Regions from separate parts of the Mesorhizobium sp. M7A.F.Ca.CA.004.04.2.1 genome, predicted to be linked through region 1. Evidence: riboswitches for the same ligand, from Rfam matches in the RefSeq annotation. Region 1 holds a riboswitch; the other holds the start of a gene.
What was found. Region 1 has a riboswitch for cobalamin ahead of EN893_RS08020 (ABC transporter ATP-binding protein). Riboswitches for the same ligand answer to the same signal wherever they lie in the genome.
Positions count from the first base shown of each region.

Region 2: linked by a shared signal. The riboswitch ahead of bluB (5,6-dimethylbenzimidazole synthase) and the one ahead of EN893_RS08020 (ABC transporter ATP-binding protein) in region 1 are both predicted to bind cobalamin.

Region 1 covers NZ_RZPH01000117.1:1,598-8,829, reverse strand. Annotated here, with positions in the region: gene EN893_RS08025 (ABC transporter substrate-binding protein) at 1-823, opposite strand, end outside; gene EN893_RS08020 (ABC transporter ATP-binding protein) at 873-1,661, opposite strand; cobalamin riboswitch at 1,823-2,030, opposite strand; gene EN893_RS08015 (AraC family transcriptional regulator) at 2,286-3,119, shown strand; gene EN893_RS08010 (DSD1 family PLP-dependent enzyme) at 3,124-4,263, opposite strand; gene EN893_RS08005 (D-arabinono-1,4-lactone oxidase) at 4,263-5,540, opposite strand; gene EN893_RS08000 (MFS transporter) at 5,554-6,741, opposite strand; gene EN893_RS07995 (TetR/AcrR family transcriptional regulator) at 6,867-7,232, shown strand, end outside.
Region 2 covers NZ_RZPH01000033.1:3,811-11,042, reverse strand. Annotated here, with positions in the region: gene dxs (1-deoxy-D-xylulose-5-phosphate synthase) at 1-1,588, opposite strand, end outside; gene EN893_RS03185 (pirin family protein) at 1,718-2,638, opposite strand; gene EN893_RS03180 (DUF2277 domain-containing protein) at 2,678-2,944, opposite strand; gene EN893_RS03175 (exodeoxyribonuclease VII small subunit) at 3,055-3,306, opposite strand; gene EN893_RS03170 (histone deacetylase family protein) at 3,310-4,236, opposite strand; cobalamin riboswitch at 4,358-4,538, shown strand; partial or broken gene bluB (5,6-dimethylbenzimidazole synthase) at 4,541-5,215, shown strand; partial or broken gene EN893_RS03160 (hypothetical protein) at 5,338-6,320, opposite strand; gene EN893_RS03155 (TetR/AcrR family transcriptional regulator) at 6,608-7,216, opposite strand.

The DNA of each region.
Region 1 (7,232 bases):
TCATCGCCGGGTGGGACTTCAGGAAATCAAGCAGTTTCCTGTAGCCGCCGCCGTCCTGGTAATCGAGCAGGATGAGGAATTGCGGATTGCGCGACGCCACCGTTTCCCAGTCCGTGTTGCCCCAGCTGGTCTCCATGTCGCCCATGATGTTGTCGCCGCCGGCGGCTGATATCATGGCGCTGGGGATGGCGAACTTGCCTGCTGTGAACGGTTTGTCCTCGCCGGAATCATAGAGAAACACTCGCGTACCCTTGCCGTTGCCGACCTTGGCGGTGATGTCGGCGAGCTGCTTCTTCCAGCCGGAGACAAGCTTCTCCGCCTCGGCCTCCTTGCCGAAAATCTTGCCCAGCTTTTCGACGTCGCCATAGAGCAGGTCCATCGAGGCGGCTGGGCGGCTCTTGTCGAGATGGACGCAGCTTTCCGTCAGCACCAGCGTCTTGATGCCGTGCGGAGCAAGCGTATCGGGTGTCACCTCGCCGCCCGGCTTCATGCCGTAATACCAGCCGGCGAAGAAGAAATCCGGCTCGACCGCGACGAGGTTTTCGAGCGTCGGATATTTCGGCGCCAGTTCCGGGATCGAACCCTGCTCGGCCTTGAATTCGGGACCCACCTTGTACCATCCGGTGATGCCGGTCAGGCCGACGATCGACGGCTGCAGTTTCAGCGCGAAAGCCATCTCGGCCATGTTGAGATCCTGGATGACGGCGCGCTTCGGCGGCGCATCGAAGGTCAGCGGCTTGCCGCAGCTGTCGACCGTGACCGGGAAGGCCAGGGCTGTCGAGGCCAGCAGCGAGAAGACAAGCGAAAAGGCCAGGCGTTTCACGGGTTTGCTCCTTGTGGATGGGATTGGGTCGACTACGAGATGGCTTCAATCACGTCGGCGGCGCGGCACGGTTCGGCACATCGAACACCGTCAGTTCGCGGTCTTCGGTCGGATGGCGCAGACGCAGCACATCGATGCCGAAAATCTCGCGGATCAGCTTTTGGGTCAGGGCTTCGCGCGGTGCGGCGAGCGCTTGCAGACGGGCATGGTTCATCACCGCCACCCTGGTGGCGAACGGTGCCACCAGCGCCAGATCGTGCAGCACCGCGATCACCGTCATCTCGAAGCCTGCCACGAGGTCGAGCAGTTCGCCGCGGGCACGCGGGTCGAGATGGTTGGTCGGCTCGTCGAGGAACAGGATTTTTGGCTGCTGGGCGATGGCGCGCGCAAGTTGGGCGCGCTGGCGCTCGCCGCCCGACAGCGAGCCGATGGTGCGGCCAAATAGCGGCAGCAGGCCGGTCCGGCGCAGTGCATCGACGACGATCTCGCGCTCCTCGCTCCTGCGCCGCAGCCCGGCGTGCGGAACCCGGCCAAGCTCGACATAGTCGATCACCGCCAGCCGCGGATCGGGCTGGTCGGTCTGGCCGACCACGGCAATGTGCAGCGCCCGTTCGGCGGCTGAAATCCTGTCCAGGCGGCGCCCGCCGAGCTTCACCTCGCCGGAGCTCGGACGCAGCATGCCCGACAGCATGCGCAGCAGCGTCGTCTTGCCGGCGCCGTTGGGACCGATGATGGCAAGGCGATCGCCGGCGGCCACCGAGAAGCTGACCGCCTGAACCAGATCCCGCCCATTCGCCGTGACGCAGAGGTCACGGGCTTCGAGAAGCGCTACGGTCATCGGCTGCTGCCCGCCGGCTTGCCGGGACGGCAAAGCGTATATACGACGATGCGATGGATGGAGCCGTCCAACTTTCCGTCACTTTCCAAAACTGGCGACGGAAGGAAGCTGGCGAACCGGCCGACAAGACCGGGATTCGCGTTTCCTCCCGGCACACCCCGTCCGGTCAACTCAGTGATGGCAGGTCTCCTGGCTCACGGGTCGTTGCGCCATCCAGCCTTCCCAGCCTTGCCGGCCAGTGGCATTCACGGATTTTGCTCGCCGCTTACAGTTGCGGGGGCAGCCACGGTCTCGACCTGAGCAGGCCTCACCGTGTTCCCTTTTCACCCCTCGCCTTTCGACTCGGGGACCATCACCGCTTCAGCGTAGATTTGCGCCGATCGCTTCGCAATGGATTTCTCGGACGGAGTGGTGGGCCAGCTAAGGGAAACAGGCATCGCATGCTCTCTTTATGTAATAATATAACATACCTAAGAGATGACGCCGGTCGCTGTCAAGCGAAAGCTCATGGGGCGGTTGGCCGGATGGCGACCGGCATCGGCGCAGATTGCACGGGATGCGCAATTTCGATCAAACTGGCTGCGCCAGGAAACGGCAGGATGATCTGGCCAATGCGAGGAGAAAATGGACCCGACCGAGAAAGCGCTGTGGTTCGTCGAAAGCCATCTGCCGGAGGCGATCTCGCTTGATGATGTCGCGCAAAACAGCGGCGTGTCGCGTTTTCATGTGACGCGCGCCTTCGGCGCCGCCACCGGCCGGTCGGTGATGGGCTACATGCGCTCACGCCGGCTGACCGAGGCGGCGCGCAAGCTGGCGGGCGGGGCGCCCGACATCCTCGCCGTCGCGCTCGACGCCGGCTACAACTCGCATGAGGCGTTCACCCGTGCCTTCCGCGATCAGTTCGGCACCACGCCGGAACTGGTGCGCGCGCAGGGCACACTCGACAAGCTCGACCTCGTGGAGCCGATCCTGATGGACCAGTCCCTCCTCACCAATCTCGAACCGCCGCGTTTCGAGACCAGCCGGCCGTTCCTGATCGCCGGCCTCGGCGAACGCTGCAGCTGCGAAACCAGCGCCGCCATCCCGATGCAGTGGCAGCGCTTCGGCCCCTATATCGGCAACATTCCGGGCGAGACCGGCGACGTCGCCTATGGCGTCTGCGTCAACGGCGACGATGCCGGCAATTTCGACTACATCGGCGGCGTCGAAGTGTCTGACTTCTCCGACCTGCCCAGGGACTTCTACCGGGTGCGGGTGCCGGCGCAGAAATATGCGGTCTTTGCCCACCGCGACCACATCTCGACCATCCGCCGGACGGTCAACACGATCTGGAACAAATGGCTGCCGGCCTCCGGGCATGAGATCGCGGACGCGCCGGAATTCGAACGCTACGGCCCCGAATTCGACCCGCGCAGCGGCAAGGGCGGGCTGGAGATCTGGATACCGGTGAAGGCGTAGTCGGTCAGGCCATCGGCAACGCCGGCCAGCGATCGGCGATCCGGCCGCCGGAAAACACCGCGATCGACCCGAACTGCTGCAGCACGGCTTCGCTCTGCGTCGGCCTTAGAAACGCGTAGTCGCCGGGCTTTGCGGTCGCGTCGGCGGGCAAGCCCATGAATTGCTGGTTGGAGGACAGGCCGAGCAGCCCGTTCGCCTTCATGCCTTCTGGGAAGACCGGCTCGGCCATCCACTTGCCGCCATAGAGGTAGCAACCCTTGCGCGGGAACCGGCCGAGCGCCTGCAGCAGGCGGGTGACGGCCGGCGGGCCGGGCAGCATCGGCTCGACCATTTTCAGGATCGGCGTGGCGATGAAGGCCGCCGGCTGGAAGCCGTCGAGGCCTGGCGTATCGAAGTCGCTGGGCAGCACAAAGGCCGAGCCCATCGAGACCTCATTGGCCGCGCCGCCATGATGAAGCAGCGCGGTCTTGCTGCCGCCGATGTTCAGGATGCGGCGCTGGTCGGCGCCGAGACAGGCGACGAACGCCGAGGCCTGCGCCGACGCCTTTGCCAATGCCTTTGCCGGTCCGCCGAAAAGGCCAGGAATGAGCGGCGCATGCGCCTCGTAGGCCATGACGCCTTCGCAATGCAGCCGGGCCGGCAACGCGCTCAACGCCTTCGACAAGGCCTCAGGATTGGCGAACCCGCCGCGATGCAGCCCGACATCGATCTCGAAAGCGATGCGCAGGCCGATGCCGAGTTCGTCTGCCAGCGCGCCATATTCCGCCAGTCTTTCCTCGCTGTCGATCAGCCAGCAGACGCGCGACCAGTCGGTATCGGCTTTCACCAGCGCCGCCCTTGCCGCGCCGATCGGCATCGGCTTGCCGTAGAGCAGATCGGCATCCGGGAACGCCTTCAGCACCGCCTCGCTGATCGGCGGGTGGAAGGTCATGAAGCGCTCACTGCCAAGCGCCTTGGCGATATACGCAAGCAGCGGCATGCACGCGAGCGATTTGTCGACCAGCCGCACGGCCAGGCCGGGATCCAGTCTCTCCTTGACCAGGGCAATGTTGCCGTCCAGCCGGTCGCGATCGAGCAGCAGGCAGGGCTGGAAGATGCCGGCGGTCTTCAGCGCATCCGAGAGGGTGGAAAAATAGGTGCTCATCATTCGATGCCGAACAAGCCGGCCATATAGGGCGAGACGAAGCGGTTTTGCGGATCGACGTCGCGGCGCACCGCCATGGCATCGTCCCAGCGCGGGTAGAGCTTTTTCAGATCCGCCGCTTTCAGGCTGTGCATCTTGCCCCAATGCGGCCGGCCGCCATATCTGCGGAAGATCGGCTCCGCCGCCCGCATGAACGGCAGAGGATCGTTCGCTGCATCATGGTGGATGGCGATGGAGCAGGTCAGCCTGTTGTAGAATGGCGAAAGCCAGAACTGGTCCGGCGCGACCGAGCGCACCTCCATCGGGAAATAGACCTCGAGAAAACGCTTCTCGGTCAGCTCGATGATCTCGGCCAACGCCTTCGGCCCTTCCTCGAACGGCAAATGATATTCCATCTCGTTGAACTTGGTCTGCCGGTCGCTGGCATAGACGTTGAGCCAGTCCTGCACGTAGTCCTCGGCGGGAAATCTGACGGCCGCCGAACGGATCAGGCGGCCACGCAGCGATGGCAGCCAGGCAAGTGAGGTGCGCAGCCGACGCAGCGTCCTCAAACCCGCCTCGTCCTCTTCCGGCGGCCGTGCGGTGGGTGCGGCGTCGCTGAAATCGCTGGCGATGAACTGCGCATAGCCGGAGAACGGAATGTAGTAGAATTCGGCCGAGCGATGCGCGGCCATCATCGCCTCGAAGTCGCGCAGCATCTCAGTGATCGGCAGCACATATTTGCGGCGGCGCAACCGGTAGGTCGCGATGTTGTTCAGCGTCACTTCGGTGAGCACGCCGAAAGCGCCGAGCGCGACGCCCATGGCGTGGATCATGTCCTGATCCCCTGCCCGCTTGAAGTCGCGGACCTTGCCAAGCCCGTCGACGATCTGCACCGTCTCCAGCTGCGTGTGATAGGCGCCGAGCGTCGGTCCCGAGCCATGCGTGGCGGTACCCAGCGCGCCGCCGATCGCCTGGCGGTCAATGTCGCCCATATTGGGCAGGCCCTGGCCAATGCCTTGCAGGATGCGCATCAGCGGGCCGAGCCGGGTCCCTGCCCGCACCCGCGCCCGATGTGTTTCGGCGTCGTGCGAGACCAGCCCTTCCAGCCTCTCCAGGGACAGGATCGTGCCTTGCGATTTCACCAGCGGCGTGAAGGAATGACCGGCACCGGCGACGCGCACCGGGCCAGGCGCGGTCCGGACGAGATCACCGAGTTCACCGGCATCGCCGGGGCTGGCGATCAGCTTGGGCTCGGCGCTTACAAAGCCCGACCAGTTGCTCCAAATGTTAGACATGCCACCTCCCCGCTCAGGCAACCGCACGACGGTGACGCGACACAAGGACGAAGAGACCGAGCAGCGCCACGCTGGCGACCGCGCTGGCGGCGGCGAATTCCGGCACCGGCCGGAAATCCTTGCCATCGATGAGCAGCGACGCCGCGATCGGCCCGATCGCCAGGCCGAAAAGCTGGGCTGCCGGCACCAGCAGCACAGCGGTCCGCGTCTCGTCGGCGGTGATCGCCAGACGTATCTGGTAGGGCACGATGAACAGCAGGATAAAGCCCATGGCCAAGGCAGCGACCCAGAACGTTGTCAGGCCAGGGCTACTGGCAAGAACCAGGGAGCTGACAAGCGCGACGACGCCGATCGCCGCGATGGCAAGGCGATAATCGATGCGCGCCTCGAACACGGTGGCCGTCATAGCACCCAGGACCTGCACGGCGAGGCTGGCCGAGACGATCAGGCCGACGGTGCGGCCATCGATGCCATACTGTGCGCCAAGCGGTTCCAGAAAGGCCCAGACCGCGCCGAAGAACATGAAATAGCAGAAGACGGACAGCAGCGCGGTCGTCGAGGGAAGCGTCAGCACATTGACCAGGTTCTCCTCCTTGGGCAGGTCGGCATAGTCACCGGGAACAGTGAAGGCGACCACCAGCGACACGACGCAGACGACGGCAAGAACGATGAAGCCGCCCGACGCCCCTGCGGCCGGGATGACATAGAGCGCCAGCAACAGGGCGAGCGCGCATTGCGCCAGCGTCTGCATGGTGACGAAATAGCCGCCGATGCGCTCGGCGCGCCGCGAGCGGGCGATCAGTTCGGTGGCGATGGCGACCAGACCGCCCTCGGCGAGCCCGGCCAGGGCGCGGGCCGCAATCAGCGTGCTGGTGCTCGCGGCATAGGCCGTCCACACATTGACCAGCGCCAGCAGCAGCAGAAGGACGGCACTTTTCCAGCGCATGTGGTGCGCCGAAAGCAGCATCGCCACGACAGCCGAACCGATGGCAATAGCGATCATCTCGGCTGTGGCGACCAGCGCCAGTTCGTCGCCGCTGACATGGCCTTCGGTGTAGAGAGCTCCGAGCAGCACCGGCTGCAGGCCGAGGATGAGCAGGCCGACCGAACCGATCCACAAGGCCGAGGCGAGCTGCCAGCCGGTCGGATTGCCGACCAGCCAGTCGCCACTGCCTGCGTGGCCGGTATCTGTCGAAGCCAAAGGCGCCTCCCAACGTCCTTGCCGTGCGGCAAAAAAGCTGACAACCTGTCAGTATTTCAGAAACTGATACTTGATCATATTTTCTTGTCAACCGGAATTTGGGAAGCCGTGCGAAAGATCGGTGCATGACGGAATTGAAGAGAATGGCGACCGAGCCGAGGCGCAGGCCCAAGCAGGAACGCAGCCGCGAGCGCATCGACGCGATCCTGTCGACGACCATGCGGCTGATCGGGGAAAAGGGTATCGACGCCGTCACCATGAAGGAAGTCGGCATGCTGGCGGGCGGGCCGATCGCCACCGTCTACCACTATTTTCCCAACAAATCGGCGATCCTGGCGATGCTCTATGAGCGGTTTTCAGAGGTCAGCCGGGCACGGCTGACCACGATCATCGCCGAAATCCGCGAGGCGAACGACGTGATCGTGGCCGCTGACCGGCTGCTCGATGATTATCTCAGCCGTGTCGCCGGCGATCCGGCCATCCAGGATCTG
Region 2 (7,232 bases), on a different contig from region 1:
CAGCACCTAGCTCCTCCGCGGCGATCAGGCAATCCTGCAGCCGCGTGCCGAAAGACAGCAATGCAACCTTGGTACCCTCCTTGACGATGCGGCCCTTGCCGATTTCGAGAACCGAGCCGCGCTCCGGCATGTCGACGCCGACGCCATTGCCGCGCGGATAGCGGAAGGCGATCGGACCCTCATCATAGCTCGCCGCGGTGCGCACCATGTGGCGCAGCTCCGCCTCGTCGGCGGCCGCCATGACGACGAAACCCGGCAGTGTCGCCAGGAAGGTGGTGTCGAAGGCGCCGCAATGGGTCGCGCCATCGGCGCCGACGAAACCGGCGCGGTCGATGGGAAACCGCACCGGCAATTTCTGAATAGCGACGTCGTGGACGACCTGGTCGTAGGCGCGCTGCAGGAAGGTGGAATAGATGGCCGCGAACGGCTTGCAGCCTTCGGTGGCAAGGCCGGCGGCGAAGGTCACCGCGTGCTGTTCGGCGATGCCGACATCGAAGGTGCGCGATGGGAACGCTTCACCGAACAGGTCGAGGCCGGTGCCGCTCGGCATGGCGGCCGTGACGGCGACGATGCGGTCGTCCTCGCGGCCCTCCTGGACCAGGCTTTCGGCGAACACCTTGGTGTAGGCCGGTGCGTTGGCTGGCGCCTTGGCCTGCGCGCCGGTGATGACGTCGAACTTGTTGACGCCGTGATATTTGTCGGCGGCGGCTTCGGCCGGCGCATAGCCCTTGCCCTTCTGGGTGACGACATGGATGAGCACCGGGCCTTCGCCATTGTCGCGGACATTTTTCAGGACCGGGATCAGGTGCTCCAGATTGTGGCCGTCTATGGGGCCGATGTGATAGAAGCCGAGTTCCTCGAACAGCGTGCCGCCGGTGACATAGCCGCGTGCATGCTCGACCGCCCTTGTGATCGCACGATCCGCGCGCTTGCCGAGATAGGACGTCAGTTTCTTGCCGAAATCGCGCAGGCCGATATAGGCCTTGCCGGAGGCCAGCCGCGCCAGATAGGCGCTCATCGCGCCGGTCGGCGGCGCGATCGACATGTCGTTGTCATTGAGAATGACGATCAGCCGTGCATCGAGCGCACCGGCATTGTTCATCGCCTCATAGGCCATGCCGGCAGACATGGCGCCATCGCCGATGACGGCAATGACGCTGTTGCGGCCGCCGGAGAGATCGCGGGCGGCGGCCATGCCGAGGCCGGCCGATATCGATGTCGAGGAGTGGGCGGCGCCGAAGGGATCGTACTCGCTCTCGGCGCGGCGGGTGAAGCCGGACAGACCGCCTTCCTGGCGCAGCGTGCGGATACGGTCGCGGCGGCCGGTCAGGATCTTGTGCGGATAGGCCTGGTGGCCGACATCCCAGATCAGCCTGTCATCGGGGGTGTTGAAGACATAGTGCAGCGCCACTGTCAGCTCGACCACGCCAAGCCCGGCGCCCAGATGACCACCCGTGCGGGAGACGGCGTCGACCAGCTCGGCGCGAAGCTCGGACGCCAATTGCGGCAGTTCACTTTCCGCAAGCGTGCGCAGGTCGGCCGGGATGCGGACCTTGTCGAGAAGCGGCGTATGCGGCGTTGCGTTCACTGTGCTCGGGCTTTCGGTTGATGGGCGAATAGGCCGCCGGCCGGCGAAAGTAAATGCGTGTCAGTGACGCGGATCAGGCCCTAGTCTTTTGTCTATGCATTTCGTTCTGCCACTTTCCGGCGACGGGCATCAGCTTTCCGGCAGCGGGATGAACTCTTCCTCGTCTCCGGGAACGATGTCGAAGCGGCCCGCCTTCCATTCTTGCTTGGCCTGTTCGATGCGCTCCTTCGATGAGGAGACGAAATTCCACCAGATATAACGCTTCGAACCAAGAGAGGCGCCGCCGAACAGCATGAAATGCGCGCCGGTCAGCGACGACACGACGATCTCGTCACCGGGACGGAACACCAGCAGCCGTTCGGCTGGGAACACATCGCCCGAAATCGAGACCTCGCCCTCCAGCGTGTAAATGGCGCGTTCTTCCGCATCGGCCGGGATTTTCACGCTGGCGCCGGGCGCCAGGCGCAGGTCGGCGTAGAGCGTCTCCGAGTCGGCCCTGACCGGCGACCGCAACCCCTGGAAATCGCCGATGATGAGGCGCCCGTTGACGCCTTCGGCATCGATCTCGGGAAGCCTGAGCGCTCCTGTGTTCTCGAAAACCGGTGCCACCTCTTCCTTGTCGTCCGGCAGCGCCAGCCATGTCTGCAGACCGGATACCGACATCGGCGCGCCACGCAGTTCCTCCGGCGTACGCTCCGAATGGACGATGCCGCGGCCAGCGGTCATCAAATTCACGTCGCCGGGCTGAATGACCATTTCGGTGCCGAGTGAATCGCGGTGCCGGATCTTGCCGTCGAACAGATAGGTGACCGTCGACAGGCCGATATGCGGATGCGGACGGACGTCGAGCGCCTGGCCGGCCCGCAGGATGGCAGGACCCATGCGGTCGAAGAAGATGAACGGCCCGACCAGCCGCCTTTTTGCCGTCGGCAGGGCACGGCGCACCTGAAAACCGCCGATGTCCTTGGCGTTCGGAATGACCATCAATTCGATCTGGTCGCTGGCAAAGGCGTCGCCTGCCTCAGGGTCTTTCCCGGGGAAGAAGCTCATGGACTCTCCTTGTCGGCCGTCGAAGGCCGCCTGGCCGCGTCAGGCAAAGCGGATCGCCGCCTTTGCCCGCAGCTTGGCCGCCACCTCTTCGCGATTACGCGGATGCTGATGGGTTTCCAGGGAATCGAGCAGTTCGCGCGCCGAGGCCGCGATGGCTTCGACGGCATGGTCGAAGGCGTGCTGGTTCTGCTTCGAGGGTCGCGTCGTTCCGCTCAGCTTGCGGACGAACTGAAGAGCCGCGTCGCGCACCTCGTCAGGGGTTGCCGGCGGATCAAAATTGAACAGGGTCTTGATGTTTCTGCACATCGCTTCCGTATCTCCTCTTGTCCTTGAGCTGTTTCAATCGGGACGAGTTATATCCTCGATCATGATCATGTCCAAAAACCGGTGAGGCGAGCCTATGTTCGGACCGGGCCTCAATCCGCGTCGAGCGGCTCCGTTCCGACCGGCTTGCCGTCGCGCGACAGCCTGATCTTCTCGACCTTGTCCTCGGCGGCCTTCAGCAGCCGGTCGCAATGCGCCTTCAGCGCCTCGCCACGTTCATAGATCTTGATCGACTGGTCGAGCGGCACGTCGCCACGCTCCAGATCATCGACGATCTTCTCCAGCGCATCGAGTGCCTGCTCGAAGCTCATCGCCTTGACGTCTTCGTTGGTCTCATCGGCCATCATTCATCCTTTCATCAGTCGCCCGACATGGGCGGCGACCGAAAATGCCAATCCCTGCAGATCGTAGCCGCCCTCGAGCAGGCTGACGAGCCGGTTGCCGCTGTGGCGTGCCGCGCGCTGCATCAGTTGGCCGGTCGCCCAATCGAAATCATCCTCGGTCAGATTGATCTCGGCCAGCGGATCGCGGTGGTGCGCGTCGAACCCCGCCGAAATGATAATCAGGTCGGGCGCGAAATTGTCGAGCGCGGGCAGGACGCGCGACAGGAAGGCATCGCGAAACACCTCGCTGCCAGTCTGCGGCGCCAGCGGCGCGTTGACGATGTTGCCGGCGCCCGTTTCGTTCTTCGCTCCGGTGCCGGGATAAAGCGGCATCTGGTGTGTCGAGCAATAGAGCACCGACGGATCGTCCCAGAAAATGTCCTGCGTGCCATTGCCGTGATGCACGTCCCAGTCGACGATGGCAACGCGTTCGACACCGTGTTTCTTCTGCGCATAACGCGCCGCGATCGCCGCCGTGTTGAACAGGCAGAAGCCCATGGCCGTGGTCTTTTCGGCATGATGGCCGGGCGGCCGGGCGGCGACGAAGACGTTGTCGGCGCGGCCCGAAAAGACGTCATCGACGGCGGCGTTGGCGGCGCCGATCGCGGTGATCGCCGCTTGCCAGCTCTTCGGACTGGCAGTGGTGTCGGCATCGATGCGGGCAATCCCCTCGTCGGGAATGGCGGCGCGCACGCGGGCGACGAAATCGGCGGGATGCGCGTAGAGGATGGTGGCCTCGTCGCCTTCCGGCGCCTGGATACGATCGAGCCCGGCAAAGGCTTCCTCATCGAGCACGCGCTCGATGGCACGCAAGCGGTCGGGCCGCTCGGGATGTCCGGGCGGCGTGAGATGCTCGAGGAAGATCGGATGGGTGTAGAGACGGGTGGTCATCGTCCTAATCTAGTGACCCGGATCGACAAAGGCCATGCACGGGCGGCCGATGACTGGGGAAAATCGCGACTGCGTCCATTCGCGTCGCTGCAAGCATTGGCGTCCTCAGCACTTCGGCGTAAGGTTTTTGGTACTGCCTGGTGCCCGCCGCAAGCGGGAGAATCGGGAACACGGTTGAATTCCGTGGCGTGCCCAACGCTGTGAGGGGGACCGCGCCGGTAAATGCCACTGTCGATGACGGGAAGGCACCGGACGCGGGTTGATCCCGAGCCAGAAGACCGGCCTGGCAGGCATCGTCATCCGCATGGTCAGGCGGATGATATCAATTGCAATCGCAAGGGGACAAGCGATGCCGGAACACCTGACCGCTGCTGTTGGCGACGGATTTGACCAGAGTGCGCGCGATGCGGTCTATCGCGCCATGTTCACACGGCGCGACGTGCGCAGCCATTTCCTGCCCACCGCGATCGATGACGACGTGCTGGCGCGGCTGCTGCTTGCTGCCCATCACGCGCCATCGGTCGGCTTCATGCAGCCATGGAATTTCATTGTCATTCGTGACATCGAGCGACGGGCGGAGGTGCGCGACCTGTTCCTGGCCGCGCGCGAGCAGGAACTGCCGGCGATCGACGAAGAGCGGCAGGAACTCTACCGCAAGCTCAAGCTGGAAGGCATCTGCGAAAGCGCGCTCAACATCTGCATCACCTGCGACCGGCAGCGCTCGAAGGGTTCGCCGCTGGGACGCTGGCACAATCCGGAGATGGATCTCTACAGCACCGTCTGCGCGGTGCAGAATTTCTGGCTGGCCGCGCGTGCCGAGGGCGTCGGTGTAGGCTGGGTCAGCATCATCGAAGCGCAGGCGCTAAAGCGGCTGTTGGCCATTCCGGACCACGTAACGCCGATCGCCTATCTCTGCGTCGGCCGTGTTTCCGAGTTCGCTCCCAAACCGGACCTTGAAACGCATGGCTGGGGACGGCGGCTGCCGCTGCCGGAGCTGATCATGAGCGAGACCTTTTCCGGGCAAGGCGAGACACAGCTCAAATCCACCGTGGCGCGCCTCAACACCGTTTCTGCCTCACCAGACATCACCCGCCCGGCCGATCAGGGTGTGGCGCCGGCCGTAGCCCAGCGCGAACCGCCGAAGGAGGCGAGCGCCTTGTCCTTGAGCTCCCTGAACTTCGACGACGCCTCGGCCAGCCGGGCGTCCCAGGCCGGATCCGGCACCTGGCCCGCGATGGTCTTGAAATAGACCTGCATCAGGCAGGCGATGGCGAAGGGTTCAATGAATGCCGCCTTGAATGCCCAGGCGAAGACGATGGCGAGCACAAAAGCCCAGCCGGCGAGCTGGCCAGGCATCAGGAACAGAATCGCGCCGGCAGGCGCCAGCATCATCAGAAAGATGATGAACGACACGCCCCACATGATGACCGCCAGCCAGACGGCGTTCTTGACCATGACCTTGCCGTTCTGGGCATAGAGCACGACGCCCTGGCGCGCCGTCTCGAAGGGCGAGGCTGAATTGATGCGGATGTTGTAGCCGAGGATGATCTCGTCGACATAGGTCAGCGACAGGCGGATCACCGTGTTGATGAAGGAGACCAGGCCGCTCAGGCCCGGTATCGGCAGGAAGGCGGCGATGCCGCCGAGCAGGCCGGTGATGGCGCGGATGGCGCCCTTGACGAGTTGGTCGACGACGAAAAGGATGTTGGCCTCGGCGAAACGCTGGGTCACGATATCCCTGGCATAGGCGATCTGGTCCTGACGCCGGGAATGTCGCGGCCGTCGATCAGATGAACCATGACGGCGATGTGGCCGGCCTTGACGACATAGAGGATGTATTCGCGGATCCAATACACAGCGATCGAGACGAGGCCAAACCCGACCACGCCGCCCCACAGGGCAAAGGACATGGGCCCGTCGGGATCAGTGGAGATATGGCCGACGCCATAGCCGACCGAGGCGCCGGTGCCCGTCGCCATAATGTAGGCCAGCGTGATGCCGAAATAGACGATCATGCGAAAGACGATGAACGGCCAGGTCCGCATCATGATGGACACCGACCGGCCGATCTCAAAATCCCACATGTGCCCCGAATCTCCGCCTCAGAGATGGTGGAAGAGGATGGACTCAACCCGGCGATTGTCAATTGCCGGCCCTGACGCCAAAGGGCAACGAATTCGGGCTAACGGGTTTCTTCGGAGCCTTCGCCGGCGCGTAGGCTGACGGAGCATCAAACGAAAAACCCGCCTGTGCGGCGGGTCACTGGCGCAAATCAGCACCATGGACGAATATGTACCTTAGCTGAGGTCACCGAGTCAAGAAAAAATTCCTATCGGGAACAGCTGCCGGCACGAAAGCTCCGGTGGGAACTTCAATTCGACTGCGGGTCCGGCTTCTTGAGCAGGCCTTCGAGCAGTTGCTTGAACGCCGTCACCACCTTCTTCGACGTCGCTTCGGGGTCGCTCGAATTGGCGATCCGTTGCGCTGCCTGGCTGCTCGCTCCGTTGATCAGTCGCGAGGCCGTCTCGGGGTCGAGGCTGGAGACAACGACCCCCTCCTCCTGCAGCGCGGTCAGATGGTCGGTCATTGAAGCGATGCACGCACTGCAATTCGGCCATTGCGCTGGATCCCCCAGCACGGCCGGGCCATCCCGGAACATGATGCGCTGGATTTCCGGCTCCAGCGCCATCTCGATATAGGTCGAGCACTCGTCGACGAAATGCTGCCAACGGGTCGGCGCTCTCGACGCGACCTCATTGATGCGCGCCGCCATCTCGCCGTCAATCTGGGCTATGACCGCCTGCAGCAGCCCCTTTTTGTCGCCGAAATGATGATAGAGCGCGCCGCGCGTCAGCCCGGCCGAAGCGGTGAAATCATCCATCGAGGCTTCCGCATAGCCTGTTGTGCCGAAGGCATGACGGGCCGCCGCGATCAGCTTGGCGCGCGTCTCGGCGATCATCTCCTTGCGGGGTCTGTGCATGGCTTCTGGCCCTATT